DNA from 3 places in the Micromonospora sp. NPDC048063 genome. Region 1 is predicted to be linked to each of the others. Evidence: riboswitches for the same ligand, from Rfam matches in the RefSeq annotation. Region 1 holds a riboswitch; each other region holds the start of a gene.

Region 1 (7,287 bases):
TCGGCCGTGTCGCCGGCGAGAGCCCTGACAGCCTGGCGACGGACGCGGCGCCGCCGATGTCGCGCAGGCATGGGATTACCGTCGCGCGCCGACGGCGGGGCCTGCCCCCCGGGCCTCAGGTGCGGCCGGCGCTCTCGGGATCGTCGTCGGTGAAGAGGGCGAGCAGGTCGCCGACCTGCCGGTCGGCCTCGGCGGGGTGCCGGAACCGCCCGGCCGGGTTGAGCGTGTACTCGTTGCGCCGGCCCACCCGGGTGCGGTGCAGGTAGCCGCCCGCCTCCAGGTCGGCGACGATCGCCTGGGCGGCCCGCTCGGTGACGCCCACCTCGTCCGCGACGTCGCGTAGCCGGGCGGTGGGGTTGCGGGCGATGGCGAGCAGCACGTGCCCGTGGTTCGTCAGGAACGTCCAGTTGCGGGTGCTCCCGTTCTCCCCTGTCGTCGCCATGTCGTCATCGTATGGCGCGCCTTTCGGGTTTTCCGCCGCGCCCTCGCGCGGGAGGCCCCGCCCGACGTCTGCGGGCGGGCGCGAACATATGAAACGCATATCACGCATCCCTTGACGTATCTTCGGGTGCGTGTGACCGTGGGGGCAGCCCGCGCCCAGCGTCGGCCGGGGTGACCAGGTCGTTCGTGAGGGACGAGGTGAGGGAGATGAGTCGTCCCGGATCCCCCGGCGTTCAGCCGGGCCCGGAGCGGAAGTCGTCGGAGCCGGCACCGGAAGACCCGACCGCCGTGCGGGGCGCGTTCCCCACGCCGGGCGGTCCGGAGCAGGCGCTCGCCGAGTTGCAGGCCGGCAACCGCCGGTTCGTCACCGGCACCCCCCGCCACCCCAACCAGGACGCCGGGCACCGTGCCGCAGTCGCGGACGGGCAGCACCCGTTCGCGGTGATCGTCGGTTGCTCCGACTCCCGGCTCGCCGCGGAGATCATCTTTGACCGCGGCCTCGGCGACCTCTTCGTGGTACGCACCGCCGGGCACACGGTCGGCCCCGAGGTGCTGGGCAGCGTCGAGTACGCCGTGACGGTCCTGCGCACACCGCTGGTGGTGGTGCTCGGGCACGACTCCTGCGGGGCGGTCCAGGCGGCCCGTACGGCGGACGCCACCGGCACGTCTCCGGCCGGGCACCTGGGCGCCGTGGTGGACGCCGTGGTGCCCAGCCTGCGCCGCGCCGCCGCCGAGGGCGTGGACGACATCGACCGCATCGTCGACATCCACATCGCGCAGACCGTCGAGGCGATGCTGGACAGGTCGGCCGTGCTCGCCGCCGAGGTGGCCGCCGGGCGCTGCGCCGTCGTGGGCATGTCGTACCGGCTGGCGGCCGGCGAGGCGCGGGCGGTGACCGCCGTGTCCGCCGGCGAGGCGCGGGGGGGCGCCGAGGTGGCCAACGGGTCGGGCGCGGTCGACGGGGCGCAGCCTGCCGTCAGTGCCGCCCTCGCCTGACCCGTTCCTTCGCTCGGCCCGGGACGCCGACGCCCGTCGACGGGGGCCAACGGACGCCGAGTGGGCCTCAACCGCCCACGGGTCCCAGAAGCGCCGAGAGCGCCGACCGGGCCCACAGCTGTCCGGACCGGGCCGCGCGACGCCGGAGCGGGTCGTAGAGACGCCTTACAGATGCCGACAGGGCCCAGAGACGCCGACAGGGCCGCCCCGCAGGCGCGGGGCGGCCCTGTCGTTGGCTGCGTCAGAGCAGGGACACGTGCACGTGGTCCGTATGGTTCGACGGGCCGCTGTAGGACTTCCAGCCGGTCGCCGGGAACCAGATCTGCCGGTTCCAGATCACGTAGTAGATGCCGAGCCGGTCGGCGTTGCGGACCAGGAACGCGGTCAGGTTGTTGCCGTACATGTAGGTGTCGTCGTTGTGCCAGGGGGAGAAGCCGCTTCTCTGCAGCGACCAGTCGCAGGCCCGGCCCTTCGGATGCTCGTACGGCCCGCCGGAGCGGTAACAGCCGACGAAGCGGTTGAAGCCGGCCCGCTTGACCTCCTTGTACATGTGCAGGGTGCGCGCGGTGATGCAGCCGGAGGTGGTGGGGTCGTTCTCGGTGCAGGACAGGGGCTTCCAGTCGCCGTCGGCGGTACGACCCGGTGCCATCCGGGCCACCGGCGAGGTGGCGACCACCTTGCCGCCGGTCAGCCCTCTGCCGCCGACCAGTGCGAGCGCCTTCTCCGCGTCGCGCTTGCCGCGGGCCATCTCGTTGGTCAGCTTCTGCTGCTCGCGGACCTCGGCGTCGAGCGCCAGCTTGGCCTGCTCGGCGCGGGTCTTGACCGCGTTCACCTCGGCGAGCTTCTTGGCATTGACCAGGTTCAGCTCGTCGAGGGCGGCGGCGCGCTTGACGAACGAGTCGGGGCTGGCGGTGTCCAGCAGCATCGACACCGCGCCGATCCGCCCGGTCCGGTAGGACTGGGCGGCGATCTGGCTCACCTGCGGGGCCAGTGCTGCCAGGTCGGCCTGCGCCCGGTCGACCTCCAGGGCCAGTTCCAGTTGGCGCTTCTTCGACTTCGCGAGCTTCGCCTTGGCCTGGACGTAGCTGCGGTTCCGCGTCTCGATCAGGTCGTTGAGCAGCTTGGGCTCGTCGTCCCCGTGGCCGGAGGGTTGGGCCGGCGGGGTGGGTGCGGCCGCCGCCGGGAGGGGCCCGGCGAAGACGGCCAGGGCGGCGATCACGGCCACCACAGGTGTCAACCAGCGGCGTAGGGGTGCCGTCACAGTTTTCCCTTCCGTCGACCGCCGACCGGGTTAGCTGACGGGTTCGGGGCGGAAGTGGCCCCTACCGCTGTCGCGGATTCACCCCACGTGCCTGGGTCCCCGGCTCGCCTGGCGGCGATTGGGCGGCGGCACCGCAGGCGCCGCTGCGCGCCTTCGGCGGTGACCGGCAGCGAGGTTACCCGAGAGCCCTCCCGGGGATCTACGTCCCTAAGCCGACTAAATGCGTTATTTCGTAACGGCGGAGGGTGACCAGTGACGCGTTTATCAGGCGGCACGTCCTGATCGGTCACGCTGAGGAGTTTCACCATGCGGTGTCCGTGCTCCCGTTTCGGTCGGGCCACCCGGCGGGGGCGGCGGAGGGGGTGCTTCCGGCGCGCGGCCCGCTGAGGGCCTCCAGCGCCTCGGACCGGTCGGCCGCCGGCCGGGGGGCCGGCGGGGTCGGGAGTGCGCCGCGGTCGGCGGACTCCCCGCCGCGCCGGCCGGCCGTGGTCACCACGGCCGCGAGCCCGGTGGTCAGCGGCACGGCGGCGATCAGGCCCAGGGTGGCGACCGCGCTGCGGACGATCTCCTGGGCCAGGAACTCGCTGGTCAGGATCTGGCTCACCGCCCGGGAGTCGGCGGTCAGCAGGAGCAGCACCGGCAGCGAGGCCCCGGCGTACGCCAGCACGATGGTGTTCACCGTCGAGGCGATGTGCGCGCGGCCGACCCGGGTGGCCGCGCGGTACAGCTGCATCCGGGACAGCCCCGGGTTGGCGTGCGCCAGCTCGGTGACCGTCGCGGCCTGTGTCACGGTGACGTCGTCGAGCACGCCGAGCGAGCCGATGATGATCCCGGCGAGCAGCAGGCCGTGCAGGTCGACGTCGGCCTGGAACATCGACAGCGTGGTGGCGTCCTCGGTGCCGAACCCGGTCAGGTGGGTCGCCGCGGTGGCGATCGTGCCGAGCACGCCCGTCAGCACCAGGCTGCCCAGCGTGCCGAGCACGGCGACCGAGGTCTGCGCGGTCACCCCGTGCGTCAGGTAGAGCACCACGAACATGATCAGTGCCGCGCCGACGACCGCGACCAGCAGCGGTGGGCTGCCGGCGCTGATGCCGGGCAGCACGAAGGTCAGCAGGATGGCGAAGCTGGCCGCTAGGCCGGCCAGCGCCGCGAGCCCCCGCCACCGCCCGAACGCGACGATCGCGGCGGCGAACAGCACCACCAGCCAGAGCAGCGGCTTGCCGCGCTGGTGCTCGGCGATGTTGTAGGCGCTCGCCGAGGGGTCGGCGGGATCGGTGAGCTGGACCAGGATGATCTCGTCGCCGACCGCGACCGTCGGCGCCCCCGGCCCTGCCGGTACGGGCGTCTCCACCTGCTGGCCGGCGTCGGGGCCGTCGTCGACGCGTACGGTCACGGTGCCGCAGGGGCCCTCCGGGGCACCCTCCGGCGCCTCCGGGGTGGGCGGGCACGGCTCCGTCACCACCCGGGTCACCGTGCCGTGGTGGCGGGGCGGATCGGTGCCGGGCGCGGCGTCCGGGGCGTCCCACGGCCAGAGCAGCAGGGCCGCGATCAGGGTGGAGACGAACAGGGGCACCACCGTCGCGACGAGGATCCGTCGCACCCTCGGTGGGGCGGACGGTGCGGGACGGGTGTGGTCGGCGCCCATCGAGTGTCTCCCAACGAGTCCAGGGCGGGGTGCGTGCCGGCGGGCCGGTCGGTTCGGCGTGGCCGGGTGACCGCCGCGGCGGATCGCCCTGGGGTGTCGGTTCGGTCACGCACCGCGACGGCCCGGCCCGGCCGGTCGCGGTCGCTCGAAACCGCCGCCCGGTCTGGGCGACGGTGCGGGCGGCGCGGAGTGCGGAGGGCCACCGGCCGAATGGTAGCCATCCCGATATCCGGCCGCAGGTCGTGAGGGCTGGTGTCGGCCGCGGTCCGTCCCGTCCGGCAGCCGCCGGTCACCACCATGTCACTGTCGGGTGGCGGCCGGGCGGCCCTCCCGTGGTGGCCTGATGGCGGTCTCGTTCGGGGCGGATTCGCCGTCGGGTGCGCCGGTCGCCCCCGGACGCACCGGCCCCGGGGACTACCGTGGTCGGTGTGCGGGCGGCGGCGACAGTGACGGCGGGGCGATGGGCCCGGCTGCTGCTGCTCGTCGGCACACTGTTCGGCCTGGCCGCGATGCACACCCTCGGCCACGGCTCGCACTCCGTGGGCCATCCCGCCGAGGTTTCCGCGCAGGCCGTCGCCGCGGCCGGTGGGCACGGCGGCGCGGCGCAGGCGCTGCCCCGCCACGACACCGCCGCGCCGCTCCGTCAGGTCACCGCCGCGCTGCCCCGCCACGACACCGCCGCGCCGCTCGGTCAGGACCCCGCCATCGCGTACGTCGTCCCGGCGGCGCCGTCCGGCGTGGTGGGCTGCCCGGGCGACTGCCCGCACGAGCGGTTCCTCCCGTCCGGCGGGGCGGGCGGCGAGCTGCCCTGGTGGGGCGTGTGCCTGGCGGTGCTGGGCGCGCTCGCCGCTCCGCTGCTGCTCGCCGTGCTGCTGCTGGCCGGCGCACAGGCCGTCGGCCCAGCGGGCCGGGGGTCGGGCGGGCCGGCCCGGTCGCCCCGTGCCCCGCCGTCCCGGCCGGTCGGCCTGCGACTCGCCACGGTCTCGGTGCTGCGCAGATAGGACGCCCCGGCGCGGCCCGGTCAGCCGGCCCGCGTCCCCGTCCTGCTGCGTACGTTCCGATACCGAAAGGCCCAGATGTGACCACTCGTACCATCGCGCGCCGTGCCGCCCTGGCCGGCGCCACCGTCACCGCCGCCCTCGTCCTGACCGCCTGCGGCGGCGACGGGCATTCGTCCCCGGGTGCGGGGCACGGCACGCCCGCCACCAGCGGGCCGACGGCCTCCGCGTCCGGCGCGGCCACCTTCGGCGACGCCGACGCGATGTTCGCCCAGATGATGATTCCGCACCACCGGCAGGCGGTGGAGATGGCGGAGTTGGCCGCCACGCGGGCGGCGGACCCGGAGGTCAAGCGGCTCGCCGGGGAGATCAAGGCCGCCCAGGCGCCCGAGATCGCCACCATGAGCGGCTGGTTGTCGGCCTGGGGACGGCCGGTGCCGTCGCCCGGCGCCGAGACGCCGCACATGGACCACGGCATGCCCGGCATGATGTCCGACGCCGACATGGAGAAGCTGGCGGCGGCCTCCGGGCGGGAGTTCGACCGGCAGTTCCTGACCATGATGATCGCTCACCACGAGGGCGCCGTCACCATGGCCCGGGACGAGCTGGCCCGGGGCGTGAACGCGGAGGCGAAGGCCCTGGCCCAGCAGATCGTCACCACCCAGCAGGCCGAGATCGACACGATGGAGAAGATCCTCGGCCGGCTCTGACCCGGGCTGCCCCGGCGCTCGCACCCTGGGGGCGCCGGGGCACCGCCGGCCGGGTCAGCCGCGCTTCATGAGGCGGCCGACGGCGGCCATCATCTCGGTGGCCATCTCGTCGGCCCGGCCCTCGGCCGCTCCTTCGTGCATGCAGTGCCGGGCGTGCCCGTCGAGCAGGCCGAGGGCGACCTTGTCCAGGGCGGCCTGGATCGCGGAGATCTGCGTGAGCACGTCGATGCAGTAGCGGTCGTCGTCGACCATCTTCTCGATGCCGCGGACCTGCCCCTCGACGCGGCGCAGCCGCGCGAGCAACTGGTCCTTGCTGGCGGTGTAGCCCCTGGTCGGGGCGGGCGTCGGTGTGGTCATGCGATCGAGGATAGCGTACCCCTCGGGGGTATGGTAGGGTCCTCCTTGTCCGATACCCCCACCGGGTATCGGTACGCGGAGCAGTCATCCGTCCGCCTCCTCATTACCCCTGGGGGGTATATGCTGGAGGCGTCGAGAGGAGAGTTCGATGGTCACCACGACGTACCAGGTGCAGGGCATGACCTGCGGGCACTGCGTCAGCTCGGTCAGCGCCGAGGTCGGCGCCATCCCGGGCGTCAGCGACGTCCAGGTCGACCTCGCCGCCGGGCGGGTCACCGTCACCAGCGAGAGCCCACTGAACATCGACACCGTGCGCGCCGCCGTCGACGAGGCCGGCTACGACCTCGTCGGCGCCTGACGGCGGGCACGGGGAAACCGAGGCACACCATGAACACGGCGACGAAACTGAGCGGTTTCGTCCTCGGTCTCGCGGCGGTCTTCGGCGCGGCGTACGGGGTCGGCCAGGCGGCCGGCCCCGTGGCCCCGGCCGCCGAGACCGGCCACGACGCCGCGGACGGCCACGGGGACACCGACGGGGCCGGACACGGGGGCGACGAGGGCGGCGCGGCGGCCAGCCTGCCCGGTGGACTGCTCGTCTCCGACCGCGGCTACACCCTCCGACCGGTCGACGCCCCGGCCGGGCAGTTCGCCTTCCAGGTCACCGGCCCGGACGGCCGGCCGGTCACCGCGTACGACGTGGCGCACGACAAGCGCATGCACCTGATCGTGGCCCGCCGCGACCTGTCCGGCTTCCGGCACGTGCACCCCGAGATGGCGGCGGACGGCACCTGGCAGGTCGACTCGCCGCTGGGCGGGCCCGGCGTCTGGCGGGCGTTCGCGGACTTCACCCCCACCGGGGGCGAGGCGCTGACCCTCGGC
Region 2 (6,863 bases), on a different contig from region 1:
GGCCCGGAGTGGCCGGCAGCACGTCTTCGGCGCCGCCGCCCGCGAGCTGACCCTGACGGAGTGCGTGAACCGCTCGGACGCGCTGGTCTCCGACGTGTCCGGGGTGATCTCCGACTACCTCTACTCCGGCAAGCCGTACGCGGTCACCGACATGGGCGACGAGGGCGACCGGTTCGCCGAGCGGTTCCCGCTGGCCGGCTCGGGCTACGTGCTGCGTCGCGACATGTCCAACGTGGACGAGGTGCTGGCCGCGCTGCTCGACACCGACCCGCTCGCCGCCGCCCGCTGGGCCACCCGGAGCCGCTACCTGGGCGACTTCCCGGCCGAGTCGTACGCCGAGGCGTTCCTGGGCGCCGCGCGGCGGCTGCTCGACGCGGACTGGAACCCGCCGACGCCGCGCGCCGTCGGCGGGACCGGCCTGCCGGTCGAGCCGGACGAGGCGACCCTCTCCCCCACCACCTGACCGGCCGGCACCTCGCGGGTCAGCGGTACGGGTCGACCAGCTCCAGGACGGCCTCGGGGGCCTCGACGTGGGCGTTGTGGCCCAGGCCGGGCAGGGTGGCGACCGGCACGCCCAGCTCCTTGAGCTGGGCGTCGGTGACCATGGGGTCGTGCTCGCCGCGGGCCAGCAGCACCGGCACGTCCGTCGCCGCCAGCAGGGCCCGCAGGTCCGGCTCCCCCACCCCGAACGCGGCGGGGTCCATCGCCAGCCGCCAGCGGCCGTCGACCTGCCGCAGCCCGGCCTCGACCACCGGGTGGTCCGGCGCGAAGAGCCCGGTCAGGCCGGCCACCCGCAGGTACCGGCGGGCCGCCTCGTCCCGGCTGGCGAACCAGGTCACCGGTCGGGCGGCCAGCTCCCCGGCCTTCGCCAGCTCGGCCGGGGACCAGACGGCCTTGATGCCGAGCCCGACCACGGCGTCGACCGGCAGCCCGGCGCGGCGGGCGGCCAGCGCCAGCCCGACCACGCCGCCGAGGGAGTGCCCCAGCACGACGAGCCGGTCCCCCGCCGCGAGCCCCGCGGCGACCCGGTCGGCCAGCCCGGCGAACGAGTACGCCGACAGCGGCGGCGACCAGCCGTGGCCGGCGAGGTCCGGCGCCAGCCACCGCCCCGCCCACCGGCGCTCCAGCAGCGGCGCCCAGGGCAGCCACACGTCCCCGGTCGCGCCCATGCCGTGCAGCAGCAGCAGGACGCGCCGGCCGTCCCGGTCACCCGATTCGTCGGCCATAGGCCGCAGTGTGCCACCCGCCGTACGCCCCGGCGAGGGCCGTGACCCGGAGACGACATCGGGCGCCGGCTCCCGGGGTGGGGAGCCGACGCCCGACGGGTGTCTTTCTCAGGCGGAGTAGCCGCGGGTGGCGGCCCAGTTCGCCAGGGCGATGGTGGACATCCAGTACGACGCGGTCGCCGGGTTCGCCGAGTCGGCGATCTTCACCTGCCGGCCCTCGTCCTGGTAGCCCACGACGGCGATGTAGTGGCCGCCGGGGAACGAGTGCCAGCCGCCGTCGGTGTCGGTGGCGCTGCCGGCGACGTTCACCACGACACCCCGCCCGTCCGTGATGGCGGCGACCACGTCGGCCTGGAGCTGGTCCATCTGCGCCGGGGTCGCGGCACCGCCCGGGATCATCCGGGTCCGGTACGGGTCACCCTTCACCGTCGCGTTCAGCACCCGGGTGGTGTCCTCGGCCGAGTCGGTGCCCATCTCGTCGGTGCCCAGCTGGGCGCCGAGGGCGTCCTGGCTGCGCGCGATGCCGGCGGCGCTGAGGGCGTGCCGGACGGCCGCCGGACCGCAGTTGTAGAAGGTGGTCTGGGCCTGGTAGTCGTAGTCCAGGGACTTCGCCTTCGGCGGCTTCGGCGGCTCCGGCTTGCGGGTCAGGTCCGGGTTCGGGGCGGCGCTGGTGGCGCTGGCCGACGGAGCGGCGCTGGACGCGGCCGGGGCGCCGGTCGACGGGGCGGTCGCGACGCGGGCGTCGCCGCGCGAGGCGACGCTGCCGTCCCGCAGCTCGCTCACGGCCACCGGGGCCTGTGCGGCGGCGGGTGCCTCGTCGGTGCCGGCCAGCAACGCGCCGGTGCCCGACGCGAGCACGAGCGCCGCGGCCGACGCGGCGGCCACCTGGTACGGACGCTCGGACGTGAGGCGACGGAGCTGACGCTTGAGGTGGTGCTTCACGGTTTCCTCCACGGGCTCGGGGGGTGAGCGGCCGCCGGTCCGCGCAGGGGGGACCGACCGCGCGGACGGCGTCCGGCGGTGGTGGACCACTCAGGGGATGCGCCCGGGATGCCGGGCGACGGGCGGTGACCGGTGGGTCAGCTCGCGGCGTGCGGACGGGCGAGCGCGGGCACCGCGGCGCCGTGGAGGCGCCGGAACGACCGGGGGGCGGGTGGGTGCTGCACGGGGATGGAACTCCTTCCGACGCCGCCGACCGGGTTAGCTGACGGATTCGGGCGGGAAGAACGCCCTACCGCGGGCCGTGGCCCGCGGATTCACCCCGATGTTGCACTGGGTCCCCGGCTCGCCTGTTCACGATTAGGCGGGTCGGCGCGGCGTCGCCTCTTGCGATCGGTTACCGCACCGGACGGGCCGACACTACTGGCCGGCCCGCGCCCTGCCAACCCGCTCCCACCTGCCTAAACCTTGATCTCCGGACTTTTTTTGCGGTCAGTTCGGCACTGACGCGACTCAATGGGACGACCGTTTCCCGACGCACCTTGCGTCGACAACCGGACGAGCGGCGGACATCGGCGCGGAATCGTCGGCGGGAATCGGCCGGGCCGCGCCGGATGACCGGTTCGGCGCCGCTATGACCGGCGTCACGAAATTGCCCGGCGGTGTCAGCCCACCCGCGCGGGCCGCCAGCGCGCGGCGAGCGCGGGCCGACGCCCGGCGGACACCGGCCGGGCCGCCGGGAGCCGGCCCGGCCGGAGCCGGACCGCTGCGGCGTACGCCTCCCCGGCCAGGGCCCGCGCCGCCTCGGCGGCCAGGTCGGCGTCCCGCCACGCCGCCCGTTCCCGCTCGGCGGCGGCCCGGTGGGCGGCCCGCTTCGCGTCGCGTACCGCCCGGGCCAGCGCGATCTCCTGCTCGACCGGGTGCCGGCGGGGATCCCAGCCGGCCCGGCGGCCGAACACCTCGCGGAGTTGGCGGGTGGAGAGGTCGCCGCGCCAGTGGGCCGCCACCGCCGCATGGTGCAGCCAGCGCTCGCGGGCGGCGTACTCGGCGGGCGTGCGCGGGGTGCGCGGGGCGGGCAGGGCGGCGGCCCCGGTGAGGCGGCGGGCGGCGGTCTCCGCCTCGTCGTACGCCCGCCAGGCCCGGTCGGCCTCCTCCCGGGCGGCGAGCCAGTCGGCCCGCCACCGCCGGGCGGTGCGGGCGGCCCGGCCCGCCGCGACGGCCACCTCCTCGGCGTAGCGGCGCAGGTCGGCCGCCTCCGCCACGGGGTCGACCGCGGGCGGGGCGACCGGCTCGTCGGCCGGACGGAGCCGCTCGGGGCGGGCGACCAGCACGGCGAGCACGGTCAGGGCCAGCAGGAGCAGGGCGGACCAGATGGCGGCGGCCCGCGGCACCTCGATCAGGAACTGGTAGACGACGGTCTCCATGGTCGGCACCTCACGGGGAGCGAGTGCGTCAGCGGGTCGCACGCGGCGCCCGGGTGGCGGGGCGTGGCGGTGCCACGTCCCGCCGCCGGGACGGGCGCGGGTGGTGGAGAGCGGAGGACGGGCACCTGTCAACGCCTGCGATAGCGGAAGGAGCCCTTCCTACGCCGTGCGGCGGGCGTGGTCGCGGGGCGCGCGTGCCCCGCGGGATGGTGCGGATCAAACGTGCGGCGGGCCCCGGGGGCCGGCCGCGCCGGGGGTGTGCCCGCCCGGCGCGGGGGCCGGGCCGGGGGTGACGGCCCCGGCGGCCTCACCCGGGTCGGCCGGAGCGGCGGGGTGGCCGGGGCCGGCGGCGGCCCGGTCGACGGCGGCCCGGTCGACGGCGGCCCGGTCGACGGCGGCCCGGTCGACGGCGGCACCGTCGACGGCGGCACCGTCGGAGAGGACGCGGTGGTCGGCGACCGCCACGGGCGGGTCGGCGGGTGCCAGCGTGACGGGGAGCGCCGGGACCGGGGGCGCCCAGGCGTCAGCCGGGGGCGCCCAGGTGTCGGTCGCGGAAACTCCGGCCTGGGCCGAGGCGGCGGCGGGAAGGGCCCCGGCGCCGACGGCGAACGCGACCGCGACGGCGAGGCCGGTCAGCAGCCGTACGGCCCACCGCGCCACCCACCACAGGGGACAGGTGAGCGCGACGGGAAGCACGCGACCACGCTACCGCCGATGCCACCGGTCCGCATCGCCGCCCGGCGTGTCCCGTCTGCGGCGGTCTCGGCGGCCCTCCGGACCGGTGCTCTGCGCGCCCGGCCGTCCACCGGAGGACCGCACGGACCAGGGTGGACGGGTGGTCCGGCCGCCCCAGTGGGTCGACCTGTGTCAGTGGACGCGATCGTCCTACGCCCGGGGACGCGGCCGGCCGGCCGTCGCACGGGACTCGACGTACGCCGGTCGGCGGTCCGCCTCCGGCTCGGCGTGCCGGGGGCGCGGCACGACGCGTCCCCGCTCCCCCGGCACGGCCGGCGCTCGCTCCCCTGGTCGCTGCCGCGGGGCGGCCACACCTTCGACCGGCGGCGTCGCCCGGGCCGGGCGGCGCGGGCCGAGCAGCCGCATCATCGGCGTCTCGACGAAGCGGTGCAACGCTCCGGCGAGGGCCAGGTTGGCCAGCAGGAAGCCGAGCACCGCGGCCAGCCCCCACCAGCCGCGGTACCCGACGCCCCAGTCGCCGGTGAGCCGGAGCACGGTCACCATCACCAGCACGTGCACCAGGTAGAAGGCGAAGGAGACCTCGCCGAGCCAGACCATCGGCCGGGACCGCCACGGCGACCGCCGCCCGCGCACGTCCGCGTCCGCCGCCGCGGTGATGACCAGGATGTACGCCACCGCGAGCAGGGCCGCCCACAGCTCGGCGCGCACCCACTGCGCGGCGACCACCCAGGTGGCCACGAAGACCAGGCTCGCCACCGGCAGGCCCGGCCCCCGCCACCGGCCGCGCCGCATCAGCTCGGCGGCGGCCACGCCCATCCAGAACTCCAGGGACCGGACGGGCGGGAAGATCTGGGTGAACCACCAACGGCTCTCCTCGGGCACCAGGGCCTGGGCCGGCCAGAGCGCCAGGATCAGCAGCGGCACCGCGACGACCACGGTCCACAGTGCCCACGGCCGGGCCCGGCGGAGCAGCGGCAGCGCCAGCGGCAGGCAGAGGTAGAAGAAGAACTCGCAGGACAGCGACCAACTGACCGTGTTGATGCTGTAGAACGCGCCCGGCCGAGGGTCCCACGCCTGGAGCAGGAAGAGGTTCTCCACCGCGACGCCGCGGTCCACCGGGTCGGCGAACCAGGCCGCGACCAGCAGGGCGAGCGCCCACAGCGCCACGTGGCTGGGCCAGATCTTGGCGATCCGGCGACGCCAGAACGCCCGGCGGGAGTCGGTCGGCCGGGCCGACCACACCAGCACGAAACCGCTGAGGATGAAGAAGAACTGCACGCCGGACAGGCCCAGGGTGAAGACCCAGTTCACCACTGCCCGGTGGTCCGGCTCGGCGATGATCCCCATCGTGCCGGCGTGGAAGCCGAAGACGAGCAGGGCCGCCACCCAGCGCAGCCCGGTCAGCGAGGGCAGCCGACCGGCCGGGGGCGCGGGCCGGGCCTCCGGCGCGACGGTCGCGGCCCCCGTCATGCCGGCGGCCCGGCGGTCCGCAGGGTCACCAGCACGTACGTCTCCTCCTCGGCCGTCGGCGGGCGGCGCAGGACGGCCCGCGGCGGCCTCCGGTAGGCGCCGCCGCCGGGCACCCTACCCGCCGCCCCGGATGTCCCCCTGCGTCCCCGTCCACCGCGTGACGGTTCCGTCCCTCCGCGTGGCGGAGTGACGCGCATCTGTGCCGGGGTCGGCCGGTGGCCTAATATTCCGTGACCCGAAGGTGACGAGAGGCGGGGACGGATGCACCAGCGGATCCTGATGCGGGCGAAGAAGGGCCCGTTCGACGTCTACTCCCCCGAGGAAGCCTTCGAGGGGAACTGGATCGGCGAGAACAACGGCAACCTCGTCTTCAGCCACGCCGCGCACAAGCTGCTGCAGACCAGCACCACCGAGATCACCCCGACCGAGTTCAAGGTCAACCCGCGCGACGCCGACATGATCAACGAGCGGTACGACGTCTACGTCGTCCCGCTCGCCAACGCCTTCCGGCGCAGCTACGCCCACCGCATCGAACTCATGACGAAGCTCGTCGAACGGCTGAAGATCCCGGTGGTGGTGCTCGGGGTGGGCGTGCAGACCGACGTCAAGGGCGACCGGGAGTACCTGCGCCCGATCGACGACGCCGTCACCCGCTTCGTCCGGGCCGTGCTCGACCGGTCGCACAGCATCGGCGTACGGGGTGAGATCACCGAGGGCTACCTGCGCACGCTGGGCTTCTCCGCCGTCGACGTGATCGGGTGCCCGTCGATGTTCCTGCACGGCGACAGCCTGCGGGTGGAGAAGCGGAAGGCGGCGCTGGCGCCCGACGACCGGCTCGCGCTGACCATCTCGCCGTACGTGAAGTCGATGGCGAAGATCATCGCCCGGCACCACGAGCGGTACCCGAACCTGCGTTACCTGCCGCAGGACCTCAAGACGCTCGGCACCCTGCTCTACGGCGACGCCCCCGACGACCGGGGCAAGTCCAGCGCGATCCCCATCCACACCTCGCACCCGCTGTTCACCGAGGACAAGGTGCGGATGTTCGTCGACCCCTGGACCTGGATGGACTACCTCTCCGGGTTCGAGTTCGCCTTCGGCACCCGGA
Region 3 (6,863 bases), on a different contig from region 1:
GGACACGCTCACCGAGCAACTGACCCTCCTGGACCGGCTGGCCGCCCAGGAACGCAAGCAGCTCGAGGGCGTCACCAAGGTCCGCGACAAGTTCGACGCGGAGAAGCAGAAGCTCGACGCCCTGATCGTCGCGCAGACGAAGCAGCAGAACGACCTGGCGGCGAAGAAGAAGCAGATCGACGCCGACATCAAGAAGCTCGAGGCGTCGCTGCCGGTGACCACGGTCAAGACGGAGAAGTGCCCGACCATCAACGGCGTGGTCAGCGAGGCGGCCCGGACCGCCATCAAGACCGCCTGCGCCCAGGTCGGCGACCCGTACGTCTGGGGCGCCACCGGCCCCAACTCGTTCGACTGCTCGGGTCTGACCCAGTACGCCTACAAGGCGGCGGGCATCCACCTGACACACTTCACCGGCGCGCAGTGGAACGAGGGCAAGGCCATCCCGCGCTCCGAGGCGCGCCCGGGTGACCTGGTGTTCTTCTTCAGCGACCTGCACCACGTCGGCCTCTACCTCGGTAACGACAAGATGGTGCACGCGCCCCGGGCCGGCAAGCCGGTCAACGTCTCCAGCATCAACACGATGCCGGTGGCCGGTTTCCGCAGACCCGGCTGATCCCGCGCCACCTGAACGGAGAGGGCCCCCGGTCGAGTAGACCGGGGGCCCTCGTCGTGCTCGGGGACGGCCTGCGCCAGCCCGGGCGAGCGGTGGGTCAGCGGGGCGCGTCCAGCGCGGAGGGCAGCAGGTTCACGTCGTCCAGGTTGACGTACATGACCCGGTGGCCGAACTGGATCTGCACGTACCTGTTCTCGCCGCGGATCACCGTCCAGTCACCCGGCGACGACCCGTCGAACGTGACGGCCCGGTAGTACTCGCCGGGGAGCACCGTGCCGACGGCGTACCGCTGGCCGGCCGAGAGGGTGTACTGGAGCGGGGAGATCGGCTGGTAGGGCACGCCGGCCGGGTAGGCGGCCTGCTCCGGGTAGGCCCGGCCGTAGACCGGGATGGTGGCCTTGCCGGCCTTCGGGGTCACCACGAAGCCCACGGACCACTTCGCGGTCGGCTTCGAGGCGGGGTTGTGGAACCACGCCTTCTGGCCGAGGTACCAGATCGCGGTCCAGTCCCCCCGCACCTCGGCCAGGGCGTACGTCTGCCCGGCGGAGGCCCGGGCGCCGTGGTCGGAGATGTACATGGTGTTCGGGGTGCCGTCGGGCCGCAGCGCGATGTCGTTGACCAGCGGCGCGTCGTGGCTCGGCGCGCTGTGCAGGATCACCGCGGACGAGCCGCGCAGCGGGCAGGGAGCCACCGGCGGGGGCGGGTTCGGCACGCCCGGCGGCTGCCGGTTGCAGCCGGTGAACTGCGGCTGGTTGGTGGCGAAGTCGGGGTCGATGGTGACGAGCCCCGTCTGCGGCGTGGCGGTCGACGTGAACGGCGCCTTGAGCAGGTCGAAGTAGTGCGACCAGTCCCAGTACGGGCCCGGGTCCCAGTGCATGCCGCGCACGGTCGAGGCGACGGTGCCGGGGACGTTGTCGTGACCGACGATGTGCTGCCGGTCCAGCGGGATGTTGTACCGCAGCGCCAGGTGGCGGACCAGCTTGGCGGAGGTGCGGTACATCGCCTCGGTGTACCAGGTGCCGTGCCCCGCGAAGCCCTCGTGCTCCAGGCCGATGGACTTGGCGTTCACGTACCAGTTGCCGGCGTGCCAGCCGACGTTCTTGGTCTTGATGTGCTGGGCGATGTGGCCGTCCACCGAGCGCAGGGTGTAGTGCCAGCCCACCCGCCGCGGGTCCTTGACGAGGTTGACGCTGGGCCCGAAGTAGCCCTCGGTGTCGTGGATGACGATGTACTCGATCTTCTGCTGGGCCGGCCGGTCGGCGAGGTCGTGGTTGCCGTAGTCACCCACGGTCGGGCCGTACTGCACGTAGGGCGCCGGGATCCACTCGCAGGAGATCGTGTCGGGGCACTCCAGCCCGTCGGGCCGGGCGACCTTGCGCAGGCCCAGCCGGTCGAGCCAGGAGCGTTCCGGCTGCACCGCGCGGGCGGCGAGGGTGACCCGCTGCCCGTCGTCGGTCAGCCGGCTGTCGCCGGCGCCGATGGTGGCGTACACCTCGTTGGCGAAGGCCGCCGCGGCGTCGGCGCTGTCCGCGCCGGAGTAGCGGGCCACCGCGCCGTACCAGGCCGCCGGGTCGGTGTCGGCGCCGACCGGGGCGCCGATCTGCTTCTGGTACGCGGCCAGCAGCGCCGCGCCGCCCCGGATGTTCGCCGTGACGTCCGTCCGCAGCGCCTCCTCGCTGGCGCCGGTCAGCTCGGCGGCGGCGTCGAGCGTCCGCAGCGAGGCCTCGGCGGGCGGCGGGGTGTCCGGCGGCTCGTGCGCCTCGGCCAGGGACGGGCGGGAGTCGTCGCCCCGCGGGTCCTCGGTGCCGTCGTCGTGGTGGGTGCCCCCGGGCAGGGCGGCGACGTACTCCGCGTCGGTGAGGTGCATCGGTCCGAAGCCGCCGCTGGTGCTCGGCGTTCCGGCGTTGGTGTCCCAGCGGGACTGCAGGTAGGAGACTCCGAGCAGGACGCTCTCCGGCACGCCGTACTCCGCCGCCGCGGCGGCGTACTGCTGCTGCCGGTCGGTCGTCGGCGCGGCGGCGGCGGTTCCGGCGGCGGTGAGTGGCGTCGCGGCCAGGGCGGCCGCCACGGCGGCGGCCAGCAGGACGCGTCTGCTCCTCGATGTCGCTGACAGGTGCATCAGACCCCCAGGTCGGACGGGCGAATGTGGGGCCACCTTCGCCCCGGGCGCCACCTCCGGTCAATACCTTTCCATGCGTCACTTACCGAAGAAGGAAAATTTCGTCGCCCCGAGTGACACGCTCCACCGGCCCGCATGAGTACGGTGTGTCACGGCGCGATGGGTTGCGGATCGATAACGACCATCTCTACTCTGGTCATTCGTCGGCCGGCGACAGTCCGTCCATCCGGGGCGGTAACGGTCCGACACCGCCGAGTCGCTCCCGAGCGAGCCGGGGACCCAGGTACCCCGGGGTGAATCCGCAGCACCTGCGGTAGGGCGTCCCCTTCCCGCCCGAACCCGTCAGCTAACCCGGTAGGCGGTACGGGAAGAAGGAGTACGGAGCCCGGTGGCACACCATGCCCCGCGGCCACCGTCGGCACGGTCGGCACCCGCCGGCCCGACGACGGCTGCGCCGCGCCCACGCTGGTACCGCTGCACCACCGCCCTCGCCGCCTTGGCCGCGTTCGCCGTCGTCCTGACCGGCGGCGCCACGGCGGCCCACGCCGAACCGACGGTCGCCGAGATCGAGCGCCAGATCGACGAGGACTGGAACAAGCTCGAACCGATCATCGAACGGCACAACGCCACCCGCCAGGACCTGGCCGCCAAGCGCAGGCAGGCCGACGCCCTCGCCAAGCAGATCGAGCCCTTGGAACGGCAGGTCGAGCAGGCGATGGAGGAGGTCAGCGCGCTGGCCGTCCGCGCCTACAAGGGCGAGAACGTCTCCGCCGTCAACGCCCTGCTGGGCAGCCGCTCGCCCGACCAGATGGTCGGCCAGCTCGAACTGCTCGACCGGTTCGCCCAGCACCAGCAGCAGGACGTGCGGCAGGTCGCCGAGCTGCGCGACCGGCTGGCCGAGAAGAAGGCCCCGCTCGACGAGATGGTCGTCCAACTCGGCCGGACGGAGGCCCAGCTCGCCGCGAAGAAGAAACAGATCAACGCCGAGATCGACCGGCTGCAGAAGCGGCGGCTGCGGATCTACGGCAGCGGCGGCGGCGGTTCGCTGCGCCCCGCCCCCTGCCCGGCCAGCTACCCGGGTGGCGGTGCCGGCACCGCGGTCAAGTTCGCCTGCGCCCAGATCGGCAAGCCCTACGTCTGGGGCGCCGAGGGCCCGAACGCGTACGACTGCTCGGGCCTGATGCTCGCCGCCTGGGCGAAGGCCGGGGTATCGCTCCCGCACAACGCCGCGCAGCAGCGCCGGGTCACCGCGACCGTCACCCGGGGCGAGCTGCGCCCGGGAGACCTGGTCTTCTACTACAGCGACCTGCACCACGTCGGCATGTACGTCGGCGGGGGCTGGGTGGTGCACGCCTCCCGAGCCGGGGTGCCGGTCAAGATGAAGAAGGTCGACGACGGCCCGATCCACAGTTACGGCCGCCCCGGCTGAGGTGTAAGGAAGGGGCCCTTCCTAACGCATTCGGTAGAGGAAGGGCCCCTTCCTAACAGGCGGCCGTCGGGTCAGCGGGTCGGCCAGGTGCGCCAGTGCTGCCAGGAGCGGCTCGGGGTCGGGCCGCGCTGCCCCTGGTAGCGCGAGCCGTAGACGGCCGAGCCGTACGGGTGCTCGGCCGGCGACGAGAGCCGGAAGATGCAGAGCTGACCGATCTTCATGCCCGGCCAGAGGGTGATGGGCAGGTTGGCCACGTTGGACAGCTCCAGCGTCACGTGGCCGGAGAAGCCCGGGTCGATGAAGCCCGCGGTGGAGTGGGTGAGCAGGCCGAGCCGTCCCAGGCTCGACTTGCCCTCCAGCCGCCCGGCGAGCTGGTCGCCGAGGGAGATCACCTCCAGCGTCGAGGCGAGCACGAACTCGCCCGGGTGCAGCACGAACGGCTCGCCCTCGGGCACCTCGACCATCGACGTCAGGTCGTCCTGCTGCATCGCCGGGTCGATGTGGGTGTAGAGGTGGTTGTTGAAGACCCGGAAGAGCTTGTCCAGGCGTACGTCGATGCTGGACGGTTGCACCAGCGTGGGCTCGAACGGCTCCAGCGCGAGCGTGCCCGCCTTGATCTCGGAGACCAGGTCGCGGTCGGAGAGCAGCATCGCACCACCTTAGCGAGCGATGTGCGTGGCCTGCGTGTCGGACTACCTGTTCGTACACGTGTTCGATAGAATGTCGGCATGGCTTCCTGGTCCGAATTCGCCGCCGACGAGCCCCGCCTCGCCGACGGGATCCGCTCCCTCATGCAGCAGTACGGGCCGGGCTTCGGCTACCTGGCCACCGTCCGCGCCGACGGCGGGCCCCGGGTCCACCCCGTCTCTCCAGTGATCACCGACGAGGGGCTCTTCTGCTTCGTGGTCGACTCGCCGAAGCGGCGCGACCTGGAGCGCGACGGCCGCTACGCCCTGCACTCCTTCCCGCCCGAGGAGAGTGACGACGAGGCCTACGTCGCCGGCCACGCCCGGCCGGTCACCGACCCGGCCCGGGTCGCCCGGCTGGCCCGCAGCCACCGGGCCGCGCCGCAGGTCGACTGGCGGCTGTTCGAGTTCACCGTCGACGTGGCGATGCTCGCCCGTCGGGAGCCGGGCGTCGCGGGCGGCGCCGGCGAGGGGCACGGCCGGCCCGCCGTCCAGGTCTGGCTCGACCCCGGTGCGGCCGCCGCCGGCACCGCCGCGGTGCCCGAGACGCGGTCCGGGAGTGGTGGCAGCCTCGCCGCCCGCCCGGCCGCCTGAGACGCGGTGCGGCGCCCCGGGCCGTCCCCGTCCGGGGCGCCGCACCGCCCCCACCCCGCCCCGAAGACGACGGCGCCGGCCCCGTCGAGCGGAGCCGGCACCGGTCGTGCGGGGGAACTACGCCGCGCGGTACGCGTTCCAGGCGGTCAGCATGCGGCTGGCCTGCCCGGCGGTGAACTGGTGCATGCAGGAGTCGTAGGTGTAGTCCATGAAGTTGGTGATCGGGTCGACGCCCGGGGCGGTGCAGGTGTCCCGGCCGGTCGGGCACTGGAACGCCGGGGATGCCTCGGGTGCGGTGTCGCTGACGCTGTCACCCGAGCCGGAGCAGCCGCCCTGGAAGGTGTGGTAGAGGTTCAGCCAGTGGCCGACCTCGTGGGTGCCGGTGTCGCCCTGGTTGTAGTTGGTGGCCGTGCCGCCCGGCAGCGACTCGCTCAGCACGACGACGCCGTCCATGCTGCTCAGCTTCCGGGTCGGGAAGGTCGCCCAGCCGAGCAGGTCGTTGCTCAGCTCGCCCAGGTAGACGTTGAGGGTGTTCTTGCCGCCCTCGCGCAGCGAGGTCTTCATCTGCCGCTCGGCCGAGGAGCCCTGCACGATCGGGTACCACGAGGGGTTCGTCACCCGGTTGATCTTCTGCAGCTGGAAGCTGAACGCGGTGGCCGCGCCACCGGTCGCCCCACTGTAGGACTGGTTCAGCACGTCGATCTGCGAGGTGATCATCGAGTCCGGGATGTTGCCGCCGGCCCGGGTGCCGTCCCGCTGGATCACGTGCACCACGACCGGGACGGTGACGGTGGCCGTGATGGAGGCGCCGGCGCCGGTGCGGAACCGGGCGCGCTCGCGCAGGGCGGCGGCCAGGTCGGCCTCGCGCTCGCGGGTCTCCGCCAGGGTCAGCTCGTTCGGCTCGTGCTTGGCCGCGCCGCCCGCCTTGATACGGGAGTCCGAGTGGACGTCGGCCGGCTCGACGCAGACCTCGCTCGGGGCGGCGGAGAAGGCCGACGCGGCCGGTACGACGCCCACGGCGGCGGTGCTGAGCAGCAGCGCGAGGGTCGTCGACGCGACGCCGGCCGTACGCCGGGTCAGCAGGTTGGGACGGAGTCCCATGGGCCCACCTCTTTCTGGCCGGCGCGACAGGGGGTATGTCACGCCGTGGCTGAGAACGTTGGGCAGACGTTACAACCGATCGACGGATTTGAGAACGGCCATATGTTGCAGGGGTGAAACTTTTTCCTGATCGACGCCGACCGGTGATCGACAATTGGCGATGAAACGGTGATTCTCGGTAGCGACTCGCGCTGCCCGATGCTCGGTGGCGCCGATCTTCGGGTGTACCGGTCCGCCGGCCGGTGCGGGCACGGCACAGAACGGATCATGGCCGCCGTGGCAGGGCCAGCTTCCGGGTGGTGGCCGCAAGTCACCCGGGAG

The links. Region 1 has a riboswitch for cyclic di-AMP ahead of ACGFZ2_RS13660 (coiled-coil domain-containing protein). Riboswitches for the same ligand answer to the same signal wherever they lie in the genome.
Region 2: another riboswitch for cyclic di-AMP. It lies ahead of ACGFZ2_RS11360 (C39 family peptidase); the one in region 1 lies ahead of ACGFZ2_RS13660 (coiled-coil domain-containing protein).
Region 3: another riboswitch for cyclic di-AMP. It lies ahead of ACGFZ2_RS25180 (NlpC/P60 family protein); the one in region 1 lies ahead of ACGFZ2_RS13660 (coiled-coil domain-containing protein).

What each region holds. Positions count from the first base shown of each region.
Region 1 is NZ_JBIDBG010000004.1:389,630-396,916, reverse strand. Features, by position in the region: gene ACGFZ2_RS13670 (MarR family winged helix-turn-helix transcriptional regulator) at 116-442, opposite strand; gene ACGFZ2_RS13665 (carbonic anhydrase) at 649-1,437, shown strand; gene ACGFZ2_RS13660 (coiled-coil domain-containing protein) at 1,679-2,698, opposite strand; cyclic di-AMP (ydaO/yuaA leader) riboswitch at 2,702-2,833, opposite strand; gene ACGFZ2_RS13655 (YibE/F family protein) at 3,000-4,343, opposite strand; gene ACGFZ2_RS13650 (hypothetical protein) at 4,772-5,344, shown strand; gene ACGFZ2_RS13645 (DUF305 domain-containing protein) at 5,422-6,051, shown strand; gene ACGFZ2_RS13640 (metal-sensitive transcriptional regulator) at 6,106-6,408, opposite strand; gene ACGFZ2_RS13635 (copper ion binding protein) at 6,557-6,766, shown strand; gene ACGFZ2_RS13630 (hypothetical protein) at 6,796-7,287, shown strand, end outside.
Region 2 is NZ_JBIDBG010000003.1:640,624-647,486, reverse strand. Features, by position in the region: gene ACGFZ2_RS11370 (CDP-glycerol glycerophosphotransferase family protein) at 1-463, shown strand, start outside; gene ACGFZ2_RS11365 (alpha/beta fold hydrolase) at 483-1,226, opposite strand; gene ACGFZ2_RS11360 (C39 family peptidase) at 1,335-2,180, opposite strand; cyclic di-AMP (ydaO/yuaA leader) riboswitch at 2,401-2,542, opposite strand; gene ACGFZ2_RS11355 (hypothetical protein) at 2,831-3,589, opposite strand; gene ACGFZ2_RS11350 (hypothetical protein) at 3,806-4,285, opposite strand; gene ACGFZ2_RS11345 (acyltransferase family protein) at 4,475-5,755, opposite strand; gene ACGFZ2_RS11340 (polysaccharide pyruvyl transferase family protein) at 6,017-6,863, shown strand, end outside.
Region 3 is NZ_JBIDBG010000012.1:2,559-9,421, reverse strand. Features, by position in the region: gene ACGFZ2_RS25190 (NlpC/P60 family protein) at 1-613, shown strand, start outside; gene ACGFZ2_RS25185 (N-acetylmuramoyl-L-alanine amidase) at 711-2,732, opposite strand; cyclic di-AMP (ydaO/yuaA leader) riboswitch at 2,972-3,108, shown strand; gene ACGFZ2_RS25180 (NlpC/P60 family protein) at 3,229-4,161, shown strand; gene dcd (dCTP deaminase) at 4,233-4,811, opposite strand; gene ACGFZ2_RS25170 (pyridoxamine 5'-phosphate oxidase family protein) at 4,890-5,441, shown strand; gene ACGFZ2_RS25165 (zinc metalloprotease) at 5,559-6,542, opposite strand.